DNA from 4 places in the Janthinobacterium sp. P210006 genome. Region 3 is predicted to be linked to each of the others. Evidence: predicted binding sites of a transcription regulator. Region 3 holds the regulator's gene; each other region holds the start of a gene.
What was found. Region 3 encodes FNR, which switches genes on or off when oxygen is low (the NO sensors DNR and NnrR bind a similar motif). Its sites were predicted from a motif close to TTGATNNNNATCAA; they were not measured.

Region 1: VPH41_RS19745 (universal stress protein) is a predicted target of FNR. The motif match lies at 2,357-2,370, and genes of this name have one in related genera.
Region 2: paaA (1,2-phenylacetyl-CoA epoxidase subunit PaaA) is a predicted target of FNR. The motif match lies at 2,390-2,403, and genes of this name have one in related genera.
Region 4: VPH41_RS09855 (serine protein kinase) is a predicted target of FNR. The motif match lies at 3,226-3,239, and genes of this name have one in related genera.

Annotation. Positions count from the first base shown of each region.
Region 1 is NZ_JAZARD010000004.1:349-5,566, reverse strand. It holds gene apaG (Co2+/Mg2+ efflux protein ApaG) at 1-294, shown strand, start outside; gene VPH41_RS19755 (hypothetical protein) at 317-451, opposite strand; gene mltA (murein transglycosylase A) at 513-1,751, shown strand; gene VPH41_RS19745 (universal stress protein) at 1,865-2,302, opposite strand; gene VPH41_RS19740 (MFS transporter) at 2,440-3,633, opposite strand; gene VPH41_RS19735 (enoyl-CoA hydratase) at 3,823-4,599, shown strand; partial or broken rRNA gene VPH41_RS19730 (16S ribosomal RNA) at 4,979-5,218, shown strand, end outside.
Region 2 is NZ_JAZARD010000001.1:394,436-399,653, forward strand. It holds gene VPH41_RS01770 (M14 family metallopeptidase) at 1-772, opposite strand, end outside; gene VPH41_RS01775 (hypothetical protein) at 914-1,165, shown strand; gene paaX (phenylacetic acid degradation operon negative regulatory protein PaaX) at 1,290-2,219, opposite strand; gene paaA (1,2-phenylacetyl-CoA epoxidase subunit PaaA) at 2,488-3,480, shown strand; gene paaB (1,2-phenylacetyl-CoA epoxidase subunit PaaB) at 3,507-3,791, shown strand; gene paaC (1,2-phenylacetyl-CoA epoxidase subunit PaaC) at 3,806-4,558, shown strand; gene paaD (1,2-phenylacetyl-CoA epoxidase subunit PaaD) at 4,558-5,085, shown strand; gene paaE (1,2-phenylacetyl-CoA epoxidase subunit PaaE) at 5,126-5,218, shown strand, end outside.
Region 3 is NZ_JAZARD010000004.1:734,605-739,822, reverse strand. It holds gene ccoP (cytochrome-c oxidase, cbb3-type subunit III) at 1-576, shown strand, start outside; gene ccoG (cytochrome c oxidase accessory protein CcoG) at 581-1,963, shown strand; gene VPH41_RS23075 (FixH family protein) at 2,018-2,542, shown strand; gene fnr (fumarate/nitrate reduction transcriptional regulator Fnr) at 2,546-3,304, opposite strand; gene VPH41_RS23065 (response regulator) at 3,544-5,218, shown strand, end outside.
Region 4 is NZ_JAZARD010000002.1:326,620-331,837, forward strand. It holds gene VPH41_RS09850 (DUF444 family protein) at 1-1,005, opposite strand, end outside; gene VPH41_RS09855 (serine protein kinase) at 1,008-3,029, opposite strand; gene VPH41_RS09860 (hypothetical protein) at 3,296-4,477, shown strand; gene VPH41_RS09865 (hypothetical protein) at 4,705-5,043, shown strand.

The DNA of each region.
Region 1 (5,218 bases), 730 kb from region 3:
TTCAGCTACACGATCCGCGTCGTCAACACGGGCACGGCTGGCGCGCAGCTCATTTCGCGCCACTGGGTCATCACGGATGCGAACAACAAGGTGGAAGAGGTGCGCGGCCTGGGTGCCGTCGGCCACCAGCCGCTGCTGCAGCCGGGCGAACAGTTCGAATACACGAGCGGCACCATGCTGGGCACGCCGCAAGGTTCGATGCACGGCGAATACTTTTGTGTGGCCGAAGATGGCCATCAGTTCGAAGCGCCGATTCCCGAGTTCGTGCTGTCGGTGCCGCGCACCCTGCATTAAGGAAGTGGGGGCCTTGCGCCCCTTATTTCAGTTTTTCGGCGCTGTCCTGTTCTTCGCTGAGCTGTTTGCGCGCCGGTGGTGCGGGCTTCTTGCCCGAATACATGGTCCACCAGACTATAAATGCCAGCAAGAAGAACGCCACCAGCGCTTCTATCATCAAGATCCACATACGCACCCCTATGTTATTTACCCGCAGCTTATTATTGAACCGTCGTTTATTGACACGCGGTAGTCTACTCGTTTCAGTCAGTGCCGTCGCGCTTGCTCTTTCTGCCTGTACCACGCCACCGGTAGCGCCCGGCGCTGCCGGCGACAAGGCGCCCGCGATAGCCCCGACCGTCGTCAAGCCCGTGCCGGCCAAGCCGGCCGATGTCAAGGAGACCAAGGACGCCACGGATGCGGCCGCCCCCACCTTCGTGCCCGCCAAGTTCGCCGCCTTGCCTGGCTGGGCCCGCGATGACATGCGCGCGGCCTGGCCCGCCTTCATGGCTTCGTGCGGCGTGCTGGTCAAGCGTCCTGACTGGAAAGAATCGTGCACCATCGCGCGCCAGGTGAATGCCGACAGCGACAAGGCCATCCGTCTGTTTTTCGAAACGTTCTTTGTGCCAAATCAAGTGGTGGCTGCCGATGGCGCCAATACTGGACTGGTGACCGGTTATTACGAGCCATTGCTGCATGGCGCGCGCAAGCGCGGCGGGCCATACCAGACGCCGCTGTACAAGGTGCCCGACGATCTTGTCACGGTAGACCTGGCCGGCGTGTATCCGGAACTGAAGAACATGCGCTTGCGGGGCAAGTTGGTGGGCAAGAAGGTAGTGCCGTATGCCACGCGCGCCGACATCGAGCGCGCCACGTCCGTCACGGGCAAGGAATTGCTGTGGGTAGATGACGAAGTGGAGGCGTTCTTCCTGCAAGTGCAGGGCTCCGGGCGCGTGCAACTGACCGATACGCAGGAAACCGTGCGCGTGGCGTACGCGGACCAGAATGGCCACCCGTACAAGTCGATCGGCCGCTACCTGGTCGACAAGGGCGAACTGACCTTGAGCCAGGCGTCCGCGCAGGGCATCAAGGCGTGGATCGCCGGCCATCCCACGCGCAAGGATGAGTTGTTCAACGCCAATCCCAGCTATGTGTTCTTCAAGGAAGAGCGCCTGCCCGATCCCAAGGTGGGGCCGAAGGGGGCGCTGGGCGTGCCGTTGACGCCGCAGCGTTCGGTGGCCATCGATTCGCGCTTCGTGCCGCTGGGCGCGCCCGTGTTCCTGGCCACCACGCAAGCCAACAGCGATATCCCCATGCAGCGCCTGGTGATGGCGCAGGATACGGGCGGCGCCATTCGCGGGCCCATCCGGGTCGATTACTTCTTTGGTTTCGGTGCGGAAGCGGCGGAGAATGCGGGCCGCATGAAACAAAGCGGCGCCGTGTGGGTGTTGTTGCCGAAGCAGGCGCCGGCGCGCTAGACGATGCTGGCGCCGCCGGGGGCAAGGTCGGCGCTTGCTGAATCACACCTGGCAAAACCGTTACGCGCGGCAGTGGGTTGCGTCCTGCGACGCGCAGCTGCTTGGCTCAGGTGTCAGCGCAGGACCATCACTGGCAGATGGGTATGCGCCAGCACTTTTTGCGTTTCGCTGCCCACGAACAGCTTGTTCAAGCCCTTGCGGCCATGCGAGGCCATCAGGATGATGTCGCAATGGTAGGTTTGCGCCGCATTCACGATTTCCTCGTGCGGGCTGGGCGAGACGGCCACCACGCCTTCAAAGGGGACGCCGGCGGCGCGCGCCGCTTCGCCGATCTTGTCGATGGCGCGCTGCGAGGCTTCCTGCATCTGTTGCTCGTACAGGCCGGCGTCGAGCACGATGCCGCCATCGGCCATCGGCGAGAACGGGAACGGTTGCACCACGCTGATGGCGACCAGCTTGGCCTTGTTTAATTGGGCGAAGGCGAGGGCGGTCTCGGCCGCTTTGTCGGACAACGGCGAACCGTCGGTGGGAAATAAGATGGTGTTAAACATAGCGTGCTCCTCAAGTGATGTAAGACAGCTTATGGATTTACATTAATTAAAACCTTGATGTAAATCAAACCTCGCAAGCTTTGGCGTGAATAGTGTCGCCAAGGCAATCTTTCAGCAGTGTATGCCCGTTCATTGCTTCAGGTGCGCACGCTACGCAGCGGCGTGCCCCACACCATGGCCACCGTCAACAGGATGCTGCCGGCCGCGATGCAGGCCAGGCCATTGCGCACGCCAAAGTGTTCCGCGATCCAGCCGGCGGCCAGCGCGCCCAGCGGCGCCGTTGCCACCGTCAGGAAGCGCATGGTCGAAGTCATGCGGCCCAGCATGGGGTCGGGCGTGACTTTCTGGCGCAAGCCCAGGTAGGGAATAAAGAACAGCATCACGCCGCAATCGAAAAAGAACATCAGCACGGCATAGGCCACGGCGCTGGCGGCTGCGCTGCCGAACAGGGCGGCGGGGATGGTGGGCGTCAGGGCAAAGCACACGGAAGTCGACGCCAGCCCGATCAGGATGGTGCGGCCGGCGCCGTAGCGCTTCGTCAGCGGCTTGACGATGAAGGCGCTGAGCAAGACGCCGGCGCCACCGAGCATCTGCGTCATGCCCAGTACGCCGGGGCTCATGCCCAGGTCGCGCGTGGCAAACAGTACCGTCAAGGCCATGCTGGCGTAAAACAGGAAATGCCAGATGCCGGCACCCCACGCCAGCGCGCGCAGCAGCGGTTCACGCCAGACAAATAGCAAGCCGTCGGCGATGTCGCGCAGGGCGTGTTTGTCGGACGGCGCGGGTCGCGGGTCGCGCACGCTCATGGCGCGCAAATTGAAGACGGAAACCAGGTAGCCGCAGGCCGTGCACAGGATGGCGACCGGTGCCGACAAGACTTGTACCAGCACGCCAGCCAGGCCGGGACCGATCAGGCGTGATGCCGATTCGGTAGCAGCAAATTTCGATTGCGCATCGATCAAGCCATCACGTCCCACCAGGAAGGTCAGAAAGACTTGTTCGGCGCCGCCGCCGACGACGAAGCCCGTGCCGATAATGAAGCCCACTATATATAACCAGGGCATGGACAGCACGCCGCACCAATAGGCCACGGCCACGCTGGCCAGGGCCAGGCCCGACATGCTTTCGCTGAACAGCATGATCGGGTGTTTGCTGCGCCGGTCCAGCAGTACGCCGACGGGCAAGCCGAACAGGGCGAACGGCAGCGCCTGCAGGGCGACCAGGACGCCCATCTGTTCCGGCGTCGCATGCAGCAACAGCACGGCGCACAGGGGCAGGGCCAGCGAGGTGATCTGGGCGCCGAAGCAATTGAGGCCGTTGCTGAACCACAAGCGGCGAAAATTGGCGCTGGCGGCGCTGCCGTCGCCGCGCAGGTAGCGGACGCAATGCTGGAAGAATGAAGAGAAAATATCTTGCTCGATATGAAAATGATCAGGCTCACAATAATAGCAGCGCACCTGCCGCGCCGCTGCCGTTAGCCGCTACAATCGTCGCTACCGTGTTCATCCAGAGGAGACTATATGCAATACGAAGACCTGATCATCGAAATCCAGGACAAAGTGGCGGTCATCCGCCTGAACCGCCCGAAGGCGCTCAACGCCTTGAACGACAACATGATGAATGAGCTGGGCGACGCCTTGCTGAAGTTCGACGCCGACGACAATATCGGCTGTATCGTGCTCACGGGCGGCGAAAAAGCGTTTGCCGCCGGCGCCGACATTGCCGCCATGGCCGACTACACTTACCCGGACACCTTTACCCAGGGCTACATCAGCCGCAATTGGGAACATATCTTGCGCGTGCGCAAACCCGTGGTGGGCGCCGTAGCTGGCTACGCGCTGGGCGGCGGCTGCGAACTGGCCATGATGTGCGATTTCCTGATCGCTGCCGACAGCGCCAAATTCGGCCAGCCGGAAATCAAGGTCGGCGTCACGCCGGGTGCGGGCGGTACGCAGCGCTTGCCGCGCGCCATCGGCAAGGCCAAGGCCATGGACCTGCTGCTGACGGCGCGCACCATCGACGCAGCGGAAGCGGAACGCATCGGCCTGGTGTCGCGCGTGGTGCCGGCCGATAAATTACTGGAAGAAACCCTGGCTGCCGCCAAGACCATCGCCGCCATGCCGATCTCGGTGGCCATGATGATCAAGGATTGCGTCAACCGCGCGTTTGAAACGACCTTGACCGATGGTGTTGCCTACGAGCGCCGTTTATTCCAGGCGGCCTTTGGTACGCCTGCGCAAAAAGAAGGCATGCACGCTTTCCTGGAAAAGCGCTTGCCAAACTTCGACGGTCTTTGATATGATTCGCCTCCCCGATGCAACGCAGTGGTTTTAGCGAAACAGAGGGAGCCGGATGCAGTAGCAAACGGCGAAAAAGAAGGTTGACGAAATGCTGAAAACGCTTCATACTCTTCCTTCTTCGCAGCTGACAAACACAACGCTTTGTCGATAGCGCGAAAGCAGTACCGAATACAGTTCTTTAACAATTAACAGTCGATAAGTGTGGGCATTTGATGTCAGTGCAGCAGTAATCTTCGGATTGCTGTAATACTTAAAATATCAAATGTTCACAAGAAATAATGAAATAGGCGCTACGCAAGTAGTGGCCTGTCAGTTTTTTGAGTGAGCGACCCATCAGTAATGATGGTGCCTGTAAAAGGGCAAAGTAACAGAGATTAAACTGAAGAGTTTGATCCTGGCTCAGATTGAACGCTGGCGGCATGCCTTACACATGCAAGTCGAACGGCAGCACGGAGCTTGCTCTGGTGGCGAGTGGCGAACGGGTGAGTAATATATCGGAACGTACCCTGGAGTGGGGGATAACGTAGCGAAAGTTACGCTAATACCGCATACGATCTAAGGATGAAAGTGGGGGATCGCAAGACCTCATGCTCGTGGAGCGGCCGATATCTGATTA
Region 2 (5,218 bases), on a different contig from region 3:
CGAGGAACAGGTCGCAGCCGATTTCATGCATTTTCTGTTTTACCAGGAATACTTCCGGGCTGCGTTCCATCGTCGGCGTCATCCATTCGCGGTTCAGGTTGGCGCCCGCCGCGTTGGTGCGCAGGTTGCCATGCACGGAACCGTCCGGGTTCATGTTCGGCACCACGTAGAAGACGGCGTCCTGCAGGCACTGGCGGGCAAACGGGTTGGCCTGGTCCAGCAAGGCTTCGAGCATGCCTTCGACAAACCATTCCGCCATCGTTTCACCGGGATGCTGGCGCGCGATGACCCAGACTTTCTTTTCGGCATCGGCGTCGCCGACGACCAGCAGATTCATGTCGCGGCCTTCCACGGTGCTGCCCAGGTCGATCAAGCGCACCAGCGGCGACGCTTGCGCGCTGTCGATCAGGGCCAGGTGGCGGTCCCATGGGTACGGCTCGAAATACGCGTAGTACACGCTTTCCTCTTCCGGCGTATGTTCGATGGTCATCACCGTGCCGTCAAAGCTGGTGGGCACGCGGAACCACGTTTCGCGGTCGTAGCTGGCCACGGCCTGGTAGTCTTTCCAGCCGTCCGGGTAGGCCGACTTGCCTGCGTTCAGGAAGCGGATCTTGCACGCCTCGCCTTGTGCGCCTTGCAGGCGGAAGTAAAACCACTGCGTGATGTCGGCGTGGGAATCCTTGCGGATGTTCAGCTCGATGGATTGGGCATCGTCGGCGCGCAGCACCTCGATCGCGCCGGCGTCGAATTGCTGGCTGATTTTAATGGTCATGAGTGTTCCTGATAAAAACGTATGGGTTTTGCATCGTGTGCAATGGCGCGATGATACCTGTTTTGCGGCGCCCTTTGTGCTGGCGCAAACGATGACGGACATGCTTTGCTAACGTGATAGCTCCACCACGGGGAGATCATCATGGACGACAACGGCAACCATATACGCGATCTGGAAAAGAAAATCAGCGCCCTCAGCGACGCCCTGGCGCACCTGGGCAAGGGCACGACCTTGCAGGAATTGCTGCGCATCATACGTTTCCCCGGCTATACGACGCCGGCCGAATTCAGCTTCAATATCGCCATCCTCGATACCATGCTGGTGCAGGCCAATGCGCTGGAAAAGCTGGGGCAGGATTTATTGGCTGGCGCCAAGCAAGTGGCGAAGCAGTAGCTTGAGGCGGGTTTGATATCGTCACCGCAAACGCCAGGGCCGGGGGCAGAGCCTCAGGGGAACAGGGGCCAATGGAGCGTATTCCGATTCCGAAGGAAGCGCCCCCGCTGCCGGGCCGTTGGGTTCAGGTATCAAGTCCACCGAAACGTTCAAAAAACCACGGCTCCACATCGGGCGCCTGTTCATCTTCGCGCCGCAAGGTGGCCAGGATATGTTCCTCGGCGGACGCATACGTGATGCGGTACAGGTCGCGCGCCAGCGCATATGCCTGCGTGCCGGGCCACGGTTCGGGCAGCAGTTCGACGGGCAATTGCGGATCGTGCAATTGTACGCGGCGGTAGGCGTGCGTCAGCAGCGAGCGGATGACGAATGCCTGTTCCGCATCGAATACGGGCTCTTCTTGCAGCAAGGTCAGCAGCGGCTGGAAGCTGGCGATGAATTTCTGGTAGCCGGCCATCACTTCCGACAGATCCCAGCATTCGCCCACCATGTCGCGCAGGGGGCGCGTGCTGACACCCGGCAATTCCGTGGTGTGGCAGACATACAGCTTGCCCTGCACCTCATTGCGCACCAGGATATCTTCCAGCGCCTCCGTATTGCTGGCCGGATGGCCAAAGATGCCCGGCGAGATCAAGCCATAGCCGGCCCATAATAATTCCTTGCGCAGCGCCCCCCGCTCGGCGGCGCCGATGCTGCCGGCCGGCCCGATCACCAGGGTCCAGCTGCCATCCCAGTGCACGACCAGTGGCGCATAGATGCGGCGATAGGCGCGCTCGAAGCGGGCCAGCGCCTCCGGGCGTATCGTATAGGCGCTGCGGCGGCCGTCGCGCTGCGAGCTGAGCCAGCCCTCCTGGGCCAGGCGGAACACGCTGGTGCGCAACAAACGGTCGTTCACGCCGAATGGCGCCAGCAGTTCGATCAGGCTGCCCAGCCAGATGGCGCCCCCGCGCGGCACGATGGCATCGCCAAAGATGGTCATTACCAGGGACTTCGAGCGCGGCGGGTCGCGTTCCAGGAAATCGGCTATCCATGCCGTGCAGCGGGTGTTCTTCATGTGGTTCCGGTCTGGCCGTGTTGCGGTCGATTCAATAAAAGCAGCAGTTTACTTGGCTGCGCGGGTAGCGCGTCAATAATTTGCCGGAGGCGCGGGTAGCGCTGCCGTCGTGTTTTCTCATAAGCAATATCATACGCACAAAAAAGCTGCACAAGATACGATTTTTTAAAATGACTCAAATCAAGTGTATGCAAATCGATTTTTGTATCGTATTATCTGTTCATCGCACCGCGTTGCTGCGCAAAATCAAAGACATGGGAGACAGATCATGTACGCACAAATGGTTGAAACCGGCCTCAAAAACGTCCGTTCCATCGATGACATGGGTCAAGAAGAGCGCGCTTTCCAGGCCCGCATCGACGAAGGCATCAAGATCGAGGCCAAGGACTGGATGCCGGACGCTTACCGCAAGACCCTGATCCGCCAGATTTCGCAGCATGCGCACTCGGAAATCGTCGGCCAGTTGCCTGAAGGTAACTGGGTCACGCGCGCCCCCACCCTGAAACGCAAGTCGATCCTGCTGGCCAAGATCCAGGACGAAGCCGGTCACGGCCTGTACCTGTACAGCGCCGCGGAAACCCTGGGCGTGTCGCGCGACGACTTGCTGGCCGCCTTGCACTCGGGCAAAGCCAAGTATTCCAGCATCTTCAACTATCCCACGCTGTCGTGGGCCGACATGGGCGCCATCGGCTGGCTGGTCGACGGTTCCGCCATCATCAACCAGATTCCCCTGTGTCGCTGCTCGTACGGTCCGTATGCGCGCGCCATGATCCGCGTCTGCAAGGAAGAATCGTTCCATGCGCGCCAGGGTTACGACATCATGATGTCGCTGTGCAAGGGCACCCCGGCACAGAAAGCCATGGCGCAGGATGCCTTGAACCGCTGGTGGTGGCCGTCGCTGATGATGTTCGGCCCATCGGACGCCGCTTCCGTCAACAGCGCCCAGTCGGCGCAATGGCGCATCAAGCTGTTCTCGAACGATGAGCTGCGCCAGCGCATGGTCGACCAGACCGTGCCGCAGATCGAATACCTGGGCCTGACCGTGCCCGATCCCGACCTGAAGTTCAACGCGGAAATGGGCCACTATGAATTCGGCGAGATTGACTGGTCCGAGTTCAACAATGTCCTGAAGGGCAATGGCCCGTGCAACCGCGAACGCCTGCAAACGCGCGTGAAAGCGTATGAGGACGGCGAGTGGTTCCGCGATGCCCTGGTCGCCTACGCAGACAAGCAAGCCGCGAACGAAAAAGCGGCAGCCTGAAAACATCTATAAAAGGGAATAGCAACATGAGCAAAGAATGGCCTTTGTGGGAAGTTTTCATCCGCAGCCAGCACGGCCTGGCGCACAAGCATGTGGGCAGCCTGCACGCTTCCGACGCCACCATGGCGGTCAACCATGCGCGCGACGTCTACACGCGCCGCAATGAAGGCGTGAGCATCTGGGTGGTGCGCGCAGCCGATATCGTCGCCAGCAGCCCCGGCGACAAGGGCGCCCTGTTCGAGCCATCGAACAGCAAGGTGTACCGCCATCCCACCTTCTTCCCGATGCCGGAAGAAGTCAAGAACCTGTGATGGGAGCACCGGCAATGGATGACAAGGTTAACTACTTGCTGCGCCTGGGTGACAACGCCCTGATCCTCAGCCAGCAGCTGTCGCAGCTGTGCGGCAAGGGTCCCGCGCTGGAAGAGGACATGGCGCTGACCAACGTGGCGCTGGACCTGCTGGGCCAGACGCGTTTGTGGTTCAGCTATGCGGCCGAGCTGGAAAACGCGGGCCGCGACGAAGACGACATCGCCTTTTTGCGCGATGCCCACGATTTCAAGAATTGCCTGCTGGTCGAACAGCCGAACGGCAACTACGCTGACACCATGATGCGCCAGTTTTTCTTCGACAGCTGGCACTACTTCCAGCTGCTGGAACTGGCGAAATCGGCGGATGCGCGCATCGTCGAGGTGGCGCAAAAATCGATCAAGGAAGTGACGTATCACTTGCGCCGCAGCGGCGACCTGATCGTGCGCCTCGGCGACGGCACGGCGGAAAGCCATGCGAAAACGCAGGCCGCGGCCGACAAGCTGTGGATGTACACGGGCGAGATGTTCCGGTACGACGCCGTCGACCAGGCCATGGTCGCTGCCGGCATCGCGCCCCCATCGGACATCCTGCGCCAGGCTTTCCTCGAACACGTGGCCGAGATATTCGCCGAAGCGACGCTGGTCATGCCGGCGCCCGACGCCTGGATGCAAAAGGGCGGCAAGCAGGGCACGCACACGGAACACCTGGGTTTTATCCTGGCCGAGATGCAGTTCCTGCAGCGCGCCTATCCCGGGGCGGAGTGGTAATGAACACGGCCGCGGCAGCGCTGGACGCCGCCCAGGTCTGGGCCTGGCTGGGCGACGTGCCGGACCCGGAAATCCCCGTCATTTCGGTGGTGGACCTGGGCATCGTGCGCGCCGTCGAAGTCACCGGCGGCGACGCCTGCACCGTGACGATCACGCCCACGTATTCGGGCTGTCCGGCCATGCAGGTGATCGCCGACGCCGTCACGGATGCCTTGCGCAGCCATGGCGTAGCGAAGGTGACGCTGGTAAGCCAGCTGGCGCCCGCGTGGACCACGGACTGGATGAGCGAGACGGGCAAGGCCAAGCTGAAAGGCTATGGCATCGCCCCGCCGCAGCAGCAGGTGATCGACATCAGCGGTTTGCGCGGCGGCATCAAGCGCCAGGCCATGCCGAAACTGGACGTGATCTGCCCGAACTGCGGTTCCACGCATACGCAGCTGACCAGCCAGTTCGGCTCCACGCCGTGCAAGGCCCTGTACAAATGCCTGGCTTGCCGCGAACCGTTTGACTACTTCAAGTGCCACTAAAAAAATCAGGCACACGTTCCGAAGAAACTGGAGATGAAGCATGAGTAAATTTTATCCGCTGAGCGTGGCGAACGTGCGCAATGAAACGCGCGACACCATCGCCGTCACGTTCGACGTGCCAGCCGAACTGCAG
Region 3 (5,218 bases):
TTCAACAAGTACCTGAGCCAGGACTTGAAGACGGTGGCTGCCGATCCGCAGGCGCAAGCCATCGGCCAGCGCCTGTTCCTGACCTACTGCGCGCAATGCCACGGTTCGGATGCGCGCGGCAACAAGGGCTTCCCCAACCTGACGGACAAGGACTGGCTGTATGGCGGCGATCCCGACATCATCAAGACCACCATCATGCACGGCCGTAACGGCCAGATGCCGCCGATGGGCGCCGCCCTGGGCTCCGAAAAGGATGTCGAGAACGTGGCCCATTATGTGCTGAGCCTGTCCGGTTCCACGTCGGACCCCGTCAAGTCCGTGCTGGGCAAGGCCAAGTTCGGCGCCTGCATGGCCTGCCATGGCGCCGATGCGAAGGGTAACCAGATGCTGGGCGCGCCCAACCTGACGGACAAGATCTGGCTGTACGGCGGCAGCGCCGACACCATCATGGAAACCGTACGCAAGGGTCGCAACAACACCATGCCGGCCTTCAGCGATTTCCTCGGCGAGTCCAAGGTACACGTGCTGTCGGCGTATGTCTGGAGCCTGTCGAATCCCCAGACGCCCGTGAAATGATGTAATGGAACCTCAAGTCATCAAGATGTATGCGGCCCGCGAGCAAATCTACCCTCGCGAGGCCAAAGGACGCTACGCTACCTGGCGATGGGTATGCGTATGGCTTACCCAGCTTGCGTTCTACGGCTTGCCGTGGTTGACCTGGAATGGCAGGCAAGCCCTGCTGTTCGATTTGACCACGCGCAAGTTCTACATTTTCGGCGTCGTGCTGTGGCCCCAGGATTTCATCTACCTGGCGGCCCTGCTGATCATCTGTGCGTATTTGTTGTTCCTCGTCACGGCCATTGCCGGGCGGGTGTGGTGCGGCTTTTCCTGCCCGCAAACGGTATACACGGAAATCTTCCTGTGGGTCGAACGCAAGATCGAGGGCACGCGCAGCGCGCGCATGGCCCTCGACAAGCAGGGCCCGTCCGTGCGCAAGACGGCCAAGAAGACGGCCAAGCACCTGGTATGGGGCGCCATCGCCCTGTGGACGGGCTTTACCTTTGTCGGCTACTTCACGCCGATCAAGGAACTGGCGCAGGCGGTGACCACCCTGAACTTCGGTCCGTGGGAATGGTTCTGGGTCTTGTTCTACAGCCTGGCAACCTACGGCAACGCGGGCTGGCTCCGCGAGCAGGTGTGCAAATACATGTGCCCCTACGCGCGCTTCCAGAGCGCCATGTTCGACCAGGACACGCTGATCATCACCTACGATGCCAAGCGGGGCGAACCCCGTGGCGCCATGAGCAAGAAGGCCGGCAACAACGACAAGCTGGGCGACTGCATCGACTGTACCCTGTGCGTGCAGGTGTGTCCGACCGGCATCGATATCCGCAACGGCCTGCAGTATGAATGCATCGGCTGCGCCGCCTGCGTCGATGCCTGCAACAGCGTGATGGACAAGGTCGACCGGCCACGGGGACTGGTACGCTACAGTACCGACCATGCGATGGAAAACAACTTCAATTCGAAGCAGATACGCCAGCGCGCCATGCGCCCGCGCGTCCTGATCTACACTTCCATCCTGGCCCTGATCATCATCGCCGTGTGTACCTCGCTGGCCCTGCGCACGCCCCTGAAAATGGACGTGATCCGCGACCGCGGTTCGATGGGACGCGAAGTGGAAGACGGCATGATCGAGAACGTCTACCGGCTGCAGATCATGAACACCTCGGAGCAAAGCCAGCATTTTAAAATCAGCGTATCCGGCTTGCCGGGCCTGACCTTGCTGACGCGCGATGAAGTGACCCTGCAGCCGACGGAAACCCTGGGCTGGCCCATCCGCCTGCGCACGCCGCATGGCGTGGGCGAGAAGGGCTCGAACAAGATTGCGATCGAGCTGCAATCGCTGGACGACCCGTCGCTACACGTGCGTGAAAGCGCGGTCTTCATCGTGCCGCGCTAATGCAGGAAGGCCAATCCCCGCATGGGGATTGGCCGTTTAAACAGGAGAAATATCATGTCCGACAGCCTCAAGCTGCAAGCCCCCGTGGCGCCGTGGTACAAGCATCGCTGGCCATGGCTGCTGATGATCGGCCCCGGCCTGTCCGTCGTCGTCGGCAGCACCATGGGCTATATCGCATTTACGCAGCCCGACGCGCTGGTGGTGGGCGATTATTACAAGCAGGGCAAGGCGATCAACCAGGACTTGCGGCGCGATACGGTCGCCAGCGACCTGGCCATGTCAAGCAAGCTGTCGTACGACGTGGCGGCAGCGCGCCTCAGCGGTTCCGTGCACAGCTTCGGCAAGGCGTATCGGGCGCCGCTGCAGCTGCACCTGGCGCATGCGACCCAGCCGGAAAAAGACATCAAGCTGCTGGTGCAGCCTGATGCGGCCGGCAACTTTTCGGTGGCGCTGCCCATGCTCGAGCGCAGCCGCTGGCAAGTGCTGGTGGAAAACGACAAACGCGAATGGCGCCTGTCCGGCATCTGGACCTGGCCCCTGCAGCGCAGCATCGCGCTGCATGCGGATGAAGAGCTGTAAATCCTACTTGCAGTTGTCCGTGCCGGCCGTAATGGCCTTCAGCTTGGCCGGCTGCAGGATCTCGATCTCGCGGTTCGAGACGCGCAGCCAGCCTTCCTTCTTGAACTTCGACAATAAGCGGCTGACGCTCTCGATGGTCAGGCCCAGGTAGTTGCCGATTTCCTCGCGCGACATGCGCAGCTGGAAATTGCTGCCCGAATAGCCGCGTGCCTCATAGCGCGACGCCAGGTTGACGATGAAGGCGGCAAAACGCTGGGTCGCCTGCATATTGCCCAGCAACAGCATGACGCTTTGCTCGCGCGTGATTTCCTGGCTCATCATGCGGTGGAAATGGCGCAGCAGGGTCGGCATATTGCCCAGCAATTGTTCCAGGCTGGAAAACGGAATTTCACACACTTCACTGTCTTCCAGCGCCACGGCATTACAGTGGTGGCGGTCGGCGCTGATGGCATCCATGCCCAGCAGTTCGCCAGCCATCTGGAAGCCCGTCACCTGCTCTTCGCCGCCCGGATTGATCTGGTAGGTCTTGAAGTGCCCCAGGCGGATCGCATACAGGTTCTGGAACGAGTCCCCGATGCGGAACAGCGAGGCGCCGCGCGCGATCTTGCGGCGGCGGCCGATGATCTGGTCCAGCCGGTCCATATCACCCACATCCAGGCCCATCGGCAGGCACAATTGATGCATGCTGCAGGTCGAGCATCGCGCACGCAACGCCTCCACGTTCACTGTGGGCAAGGTTGGAGTGAGTAACGCTTCAGTCATGTCGGTACCTTTTAGAAAATGCAACAACAAGTTTACTGCATACAGGGTTGCCGTGTGCCAATTTCACGGTAATTTCGGCGAATAAACGACGTCCAGCCTTTAATTATATGGCAACATCGTCAAAAGCCCGTATGGGGCAAGGCAATTTGCGCAGCGGCGCTTGCCAAGCTGGGGCATTGATAGGAAAATTCCTGACAGCATTATCTGCCGCTGTGCCGCCCGGTACTGAAAAGGAAATCATGAAGCCTCTCGGCATCAAAGCAAAAGTCGCGCTGGCCACCAGCCTGACCTCGATCGCCATGATCGCGCTCGTCACCATGATCCAGGTGCAGCACATGCGCGCCGACTTCACCAAAGTACTGCTGAGCCAGCAGTCTTCCCTGATCAGCCGCACCGCTGCCGAGCTCGACGACAAGCTGGCCATGCTGCTGCAGATCGTCACCCTGACGGCCCGGCAGCAGCCGCCGGAATTGATCGCCCAGCCCGCCAAGCTGCGCGAATACTATGCGCGCCGCTCGATGCTGGTGCTGTTCGACGACGTGCTGGTGCTCGACGCGCAAGGCGCCGTCGTGGCCGACATGCCGGAGGTAGCGGGGCGCGCCGGCATCAACGTCGCCGAGCGCGAATATTTCCAGACCGTCCTGCGCACGCGCCAGCCCATGATCACCGAACCGATGCTGGGCAAATCGAGCGGCATGCCCATCGTGCAGATGGTGGCGCCCGTGCTGGACGCCGATGGCCAGGTGGCTGGCGTGGTGATCGGCGTGCTGCGCCTGTACAAGGACAATCTGCTGGGGCGCCTGCGCTCGGAAAAGATCGGCAAGAGCGGCTATTACTTCATCCTCACGCGCGGCGACGTGCCGCGCTACGTGCTGCACCCCGATACCAGCCGCTTGCTGCAGCCGCGCAAGCCGAATGCCAACCTGACGACCACGCAGCTGCTGAAGGAAGACGGCGAAGGCAGCATGGTCAGCACCAACAGCCGCGGCGTCACGGCCGTCAACAGCTTCAAGCGCCTGAAGTCCGTAAACTGGCTGCTGGCCGCCTCGCTGCCCGTCGAAGACGCCTTCGAACCATTCGATGGCGTGCTGTACCGGCTGGTGCTGTGGAGCATTCTCGCTTCGCTGCTGGCCGCTGCCGTTCTGGGCTGGGTGACCGTGCGCCTGCTGTCGCCGCTGGTGCGCCTGCGCGACACCCTGCTGGCCCTGCGTAGCAGCGGCAGCCGCTTCACGCCCGTGCCGGTGCAGCAGCGCGACGAGATCGGCGAACTGACGGAAGCGTTCAACGGCCTGATGAGCGAACGCGACCGCCTGCAGCAAGAACTCGAAGCGCGCGCGGCAGAGCTGGAACAGGAGCGCGACCGGGCCGAGGCGGCCAACCGCGCGAAGAGCGACTTCGTGGCCAACATGAGCCATGAAATCCGCACGCCCCTCAATGCCGTGCTGGGCATGGTGTATTTGCTGGGCAACACCAGGCTCGACACGGAACAGCGCAAATACCTGACCATGGTGCGCGTGGCGGGCCAGTCGCTGCTGGGCATCCTCAACGACGTGCTCGATTATTCGAAGATCGAGGCGCGCCGCATGGAATTGTCGCCCGTCGAATTCGACCTCGACGAAGTCATGAATACCCTGGCCACGACGATGACCATGAATGCGGGCGAGAAGGAACTGGAACTGGCCATCGCCGTCGAGCCCGACGTGCCGCGGCGCCTCGTGGGCGACGCCCAGCGCCTGCAGCAAATCCTCGTCAACCTGGCTGGCAACGCCATCAAGTTCACGGAGAACGGCGAAGTGGTAGTGGCCGTCAGCCTGGCCGACAGCCAGCAGGGCAGCGCCTGGCTGCGCTTTGAAGTGCGCGACACGGGCATCGGCATGACGGAGCAGCAGCAACAGCAACTGTTTGCCGCGTTTT
Region 4 (5,218 bases), on a different contig from region 3:
CTCGCCGTCGGAAGCATAGAACAGGTAGGTGTTGTAGCGGCCCGGCGCGTAGTGCTCTTTCAGCAGGTCGCGGCTCAGGCAAAAGGCCGTGGAGGCCATGGTGCCGCCCATGCCGTTGACCTGGAAGAACTCGGCTTCGGAAAATTCCCAAGCCCGCGTCGTATGGGCGATGAAGCGCGTTTCCACGCGCGCATACCGGCGGCGCAAGCCTTGCAAGGCAAAGAAAAAGAAGGACTTGGCCAGCCTGCGCTCGGCCTGCGCCATGCTGGCCGACACGTCCAGCACGAAAAACACGACGGCATTCGCGCTGGGCCGGGGCTGCGGCAGCACCTGGCGGTAGCGCAAGTCCTCGTTGGTGAAGGGCACGGGCTGCGCTTGCACCGCACGCCGCTTGATGGCTTCCTTGACGGTGCGCCGCCGGTCCAGGCGCGAACGGGCGCCATGCCGGTCCAGGCCGCTACGCACGAGCCGTACCTCGTCGATCGCGCCCAGGTGGCGCGGTTTCAGGTGGGGCAGGGCGAAGGCGTCCCACAGCCAGTCTAGGATGTCGTCGATGGGGAACTCCAGCAGCAGGCGCACCGTCCCCTCGCCATTGCCTCCTTCGCCTTGCGTCCCGGTCTCGTCCGTGGTGGCGGGACGCGCGGGGCGCAGGATATCGCCGGGCTGGCCGTCCCCTTGGCCCGCGCCCACGCTGTTGCGCGCGGGCGCCAGGCGGAAACGCGCATGTTCGAGCAGGCGCATGGGCACGTGCACCGTGCGCTGCTGCGGTCCGCCGATCAGGTCGGGCGTGGCGATCAGCTCGGGCAAGTGCGCCTGCACGGCTTCTCGCACTTTCTGGTTGTGGCGCAGCCAGTCGCGCGCGCCGCGCGAGAACAGCGCATACCACGGCTGGGCCAGGGCCGGCGCGGCCGAAACCGGGGCTGCTCCGCCTGCAGCGCCTGCTGCGGCGTCGCGCGCTGGGCCGCCATCGTGGTTGCCGCTGCCTGGCGAGGTGGTGGCGGACATGGCTATTCCTGCGCCAGCAAGGTGGTCACGTAGTTGAGCGCTTCGCGCGCGCTATGGGCGTCATAGCCATATTCGTCGACCAGGCGCTGCTCGACGGCGGAAATCCTGGCCCGCACGTCGTCATCGGGGCGCTTTGCGGAGCCCACCAGGCGCAGCACGTCGCGCCGCTGCTCGAACAGGTATTGCTGGATGGCGTCGTGCAGCTGCGCATGGCTGGCCAGGCCAAACGCTTCTCCCCGCTTGAACGCGCTCATGGCCTTGCGTACCACTTCTTGCCGGAACGACTGCTTGCCCGAGTCGCTGATATGGATTTTTTCTTCCACGGCGCGCAGGAAGCGCTCGTCGGGACGGCGCTCTTCGCTGGTGATGGGATCGCGGATCTGGCGGTTGTCCAGCATGGCTTCCACTTCATCGAGGTATTTGTTCAGCAAGTCTTGTGCTTCTTGCTCAAATGAAACGAACAAGGCCTTGTGCACATCGGCCTTGACCCAGCGGTTATAGAAATCCTTGCGCGTGAGTACCAGGTAATCGACCCACTTGCGCTTGCGCCGGGGCTCGATGCGCGCATCGTTTTCAATGCCATCCTTCAGGGCCAGCAGCACGTCCATGGTGGAAAGGCTGTTGCGCTGGGCGGAAATGATGGCGTGCGACAGGGCATTGATGACGAAACGGGGAGACACGCCCGACAGGCCTTCGTCCGGCGCCTTGTCGCGCTCGCGCATGCGGCGGATGTCGGCCGGTTGCAGGTCGTCGACGTCCTCGTCCGCGTAGATGCGCAGCTTCTTGACCAGTTCGGCTTCCTTGTCGTCCGCTTCGGGCAAGCGGCTGAGGATGGCAAACACGGCTGCCGCATGCAGCACGTGCGGGTCGAGGTGCACGTCGCGGAAGGCGGGCGCGGCCGCCAGGATCAGCTTGCGGTAGATGCGTGCTTCCTCGCGGTAATTGAGCGTGTACGGCACTTGCACGATGACCATGCGGTCGAGCAGCGCCTCATTCTCGCTTTCTTGCAGGAATTTGCGAAATTCAGCCAGATTCGTGTGCGCGAGAATGGTTTCATCGAGGTAGATCAGGGGGAAACGCGACACCTTGACATTCTTTTCCTGCGTGAGGGTCAGCAGCAGGTAGAGGAATTCCCGCTTGACCTTGAGGATCTCGATCATTTCCAGCATGCCGCGGCTGGCCGCATACACGGCGCCGGACCACGACCAGGCGCGTGGATCGCCTTCGTCGCCGTACTGCGCCACTTTCGACAGGTCGACGGAGCCCACCAGGTCGGCCAGGTCGGCCGTGGTGGGGTCGTGCGGCGCATACGTGCCGATGCCGCAGCGGCCCGCCTCGGACAGATGGATGCGCTCGACGGGCATGCGCAGGAAGTCGCCCCCGTACTGTTCTTCCAGGCGTGTGCGGCAGTGGGGGCACAGGTCGCCATGCAGCTCGGCATCATAGCTGGCGCGAAAGTCAGCGCGCATGCTGTGCGGCACCAGGTGCAGCGGCGATTCGTGAACGGGACAGCCGGCGATGCCGTACAGCGCCCCCTCGCTGCTGTGGCTGTATTCTTCCAGGCCCCGCTTGAGCAGGATCACCATGGTCGACTTGCCGCCCGATGGCGGGCCCAGCAACAGCAACATGCGCCGGCCCACCTCGGAACCGGCCGCGGCCGCCTTGAAGTAGGCGGCAACGCGGTCGATCGCTTCGTCGATGCCGAACAGCTCGTCGTCGAACAAGCGGCAGCGGAAGCGCCCGCTGTCATCGGTGTGGCCGTTCCAGCGCATCATGTCCCACAGGTACTGGTGCGCGCTGCGCGCCAGCAGGGCTGCCCGGCCCGGCAAGATCTGCTCGAGGAAGTCGGCAAAACTGCCGCGCCAGGGGCTGATGCGGTGTTTTTCCGCCCAGGCCGCCATGCCGAGCACGAAACCCGCATGCTGGGCGGCGTGCGGGCCGGTGGCTTCTGCGCCAGCAGTGCCTGCCAGCTCGCCCGCAGGCGCTGTTGCCGCAGGCGCGTTGTCGTCGGATTGGCGTGTCATACCAGGGCTCGTCATTGTTTCCCCATCCATACCGTTGCTGCCGTTGCTGCCGTGGGGCAGGCCCAGTTCCAGCGTGTCGGCCAAGTATACGGCGCCGCCTCTGCCCGCACGCCTGATCTCGCTCAACCTTGACGAGGGAACTATTTTTGTCTTCGCCGCCCTCTGGTGAGGCAGGCCAGCCGTGCGCCAGCGTAGTTGAATCCAGATCAATACCGGCTGGCGCGGCCCGCCCACACTGGAAGCTTGCAGCGACCCACGAGGAGAACATGATGATAGGCAATGAAAATGGTTTCAGCGCCCCGCCTGGCAGCAGCGGCAGGGGACAAAGCGCCGACGATGAAGAGGCCGTCGGTCAATTTTCCGTCCCAGGCGACGACGACAATGCGGCCGAGAGCGCATCCGTCTCGGACGTGCCCGACGCCTTGAGCGGCGTCAGCATGGAATTGCTGGAAATCAAGCGCAGCATCGAAGACGGCATGCGCCAAAGCATCTCCCAGGCGAGCGGCGTGCGCGCGGCCGATGCCTTCAGCGATGGCGGCAATATCCAGGGTGTGTCCATCGGCCTGGGCGAGGGGGCCAGCGACAGCTCGTCGGGCGAACCGGGCTTGCCGGCCCTGACCCTGTACGTGGCCGAACCCACGTCCGTCGACCGCGCCAAGGCCGCCATCGTGGGCGCCATGGGCGTGCGCGCCGTGGCCAGCGACAAGGTGCCCGTCAACATCGTCGTCACGGGCGTGATCGATGCGCAACCGCACCGCTTCCGTCTGCGCCCGGCGCCGGGTGGGGTGTCGGTCGGGCATTTCCGCATCACGGCCGGCACCATCGGCTGCCTGGCCGTGGGGCGCAGCGCGCCGCGCAACAGCCGCCTGATGATACTGAGCAATAATCATGTACTGGCCAATTCCAACGGCGGCGTGTTCAACGATTGCATCGTGCAGCCTGGCCCCATCGACGGCGGCCGCTGTCCGCAAGACCAGGTGGCCGTGCTTGAGCGTTTCGTGCCCATCAATTTCAGCGGCGGCGTCAACTTTGTCGACTGCGCCACCGGCTGGGCCTGGCCTGACCGGGTGCGGCCCGAACTGGTTTACCTGAGCGGCGGCGTGCCTGCCTATTTCCGCATCAGCAATGCGCTGGTGGCGCCTGCGCTGGGCATGCTGGTCGGTAAATCCGGGCGCACGACGCAATTGACGCAGGGCCGCATCACGGGGCTGGGCGCCACCATCAACGTCAACTACGGCGGCGGCCGGATTGCGCTATTCCAGGACCAGATCGCCATCACGGGCGTCAGCGGGGCGTTCAGCGCGGGCGGCGATTCCGGCTCGTCCATTTGGACCTGGAACCAGCAGCGCAATCCCGTGGGCCTGCTGTTTGCCGGCGGCGGCAACATCACGTTTGCCAACCAGATGCGGCGCGTGGTGGTGGCGCTCGACATCAATTTGTACACTTGAGTACGCTTTCAGAAGCAAGCGGGCGCGTCACGCCGCCTTGCATAACGCTGCCTTTTGCACGATGATGATTGAGGGCCTGTGCCGGCTGCGAGCGTCGCCTGATGCGTCTTCCTGAGCGTCTTTGCCGGGGCAGGCTGCTGGCAGGAGCAGCCGCCTGCGTGCCCGGCGAAGCGCGCGGCGGCGCCCGATGACCGGGTGTATCATGGAATGCATCAGGAGGGTGTGTCATGTCAAACAGTAAATTTGCACAATCGCCATATGCCGTCTTCGAGGATGCCGCCATGCCGTATTTGCCGGACGAGCCCCTTGGCCAGGGCGCTGCCGGCGCAGGGTACGCCCCTGCCGTGCCCCAGGGCCGGCTGGAAGCGGCCAAGCGGCGCAATGAGCGGGCGCTGATGGCCATCGACGGCGTGGAAGGCGTGAGCCTGGGACGCAACGCCGTCGGCAAGGAAGCGCTCGTCGTGTATCTGCGCGACTCGTCCGTCAAGCGGCGCGTGCCCTTGCAGGTCGAAGGCTATCCGGTGGAAACGAGCATCACGGGCCAGATCGACATCCAGCGCTGGTAGCGCGCTGGCGCGGCGGGCTTGCCTTCACGCCAATCAGAAGCTTACCCGCGGCTTGCCCGCCAGCGAGGCAGCAGGCGGGCAGAGGGGCAGGCCGTGCTTCGGCGCGTTTGGATCGGCCACCGCGTGGCAGGTTATGATGCGGCTGGTGCCCATCCCGCGGGCCGTTGCGGCGGAG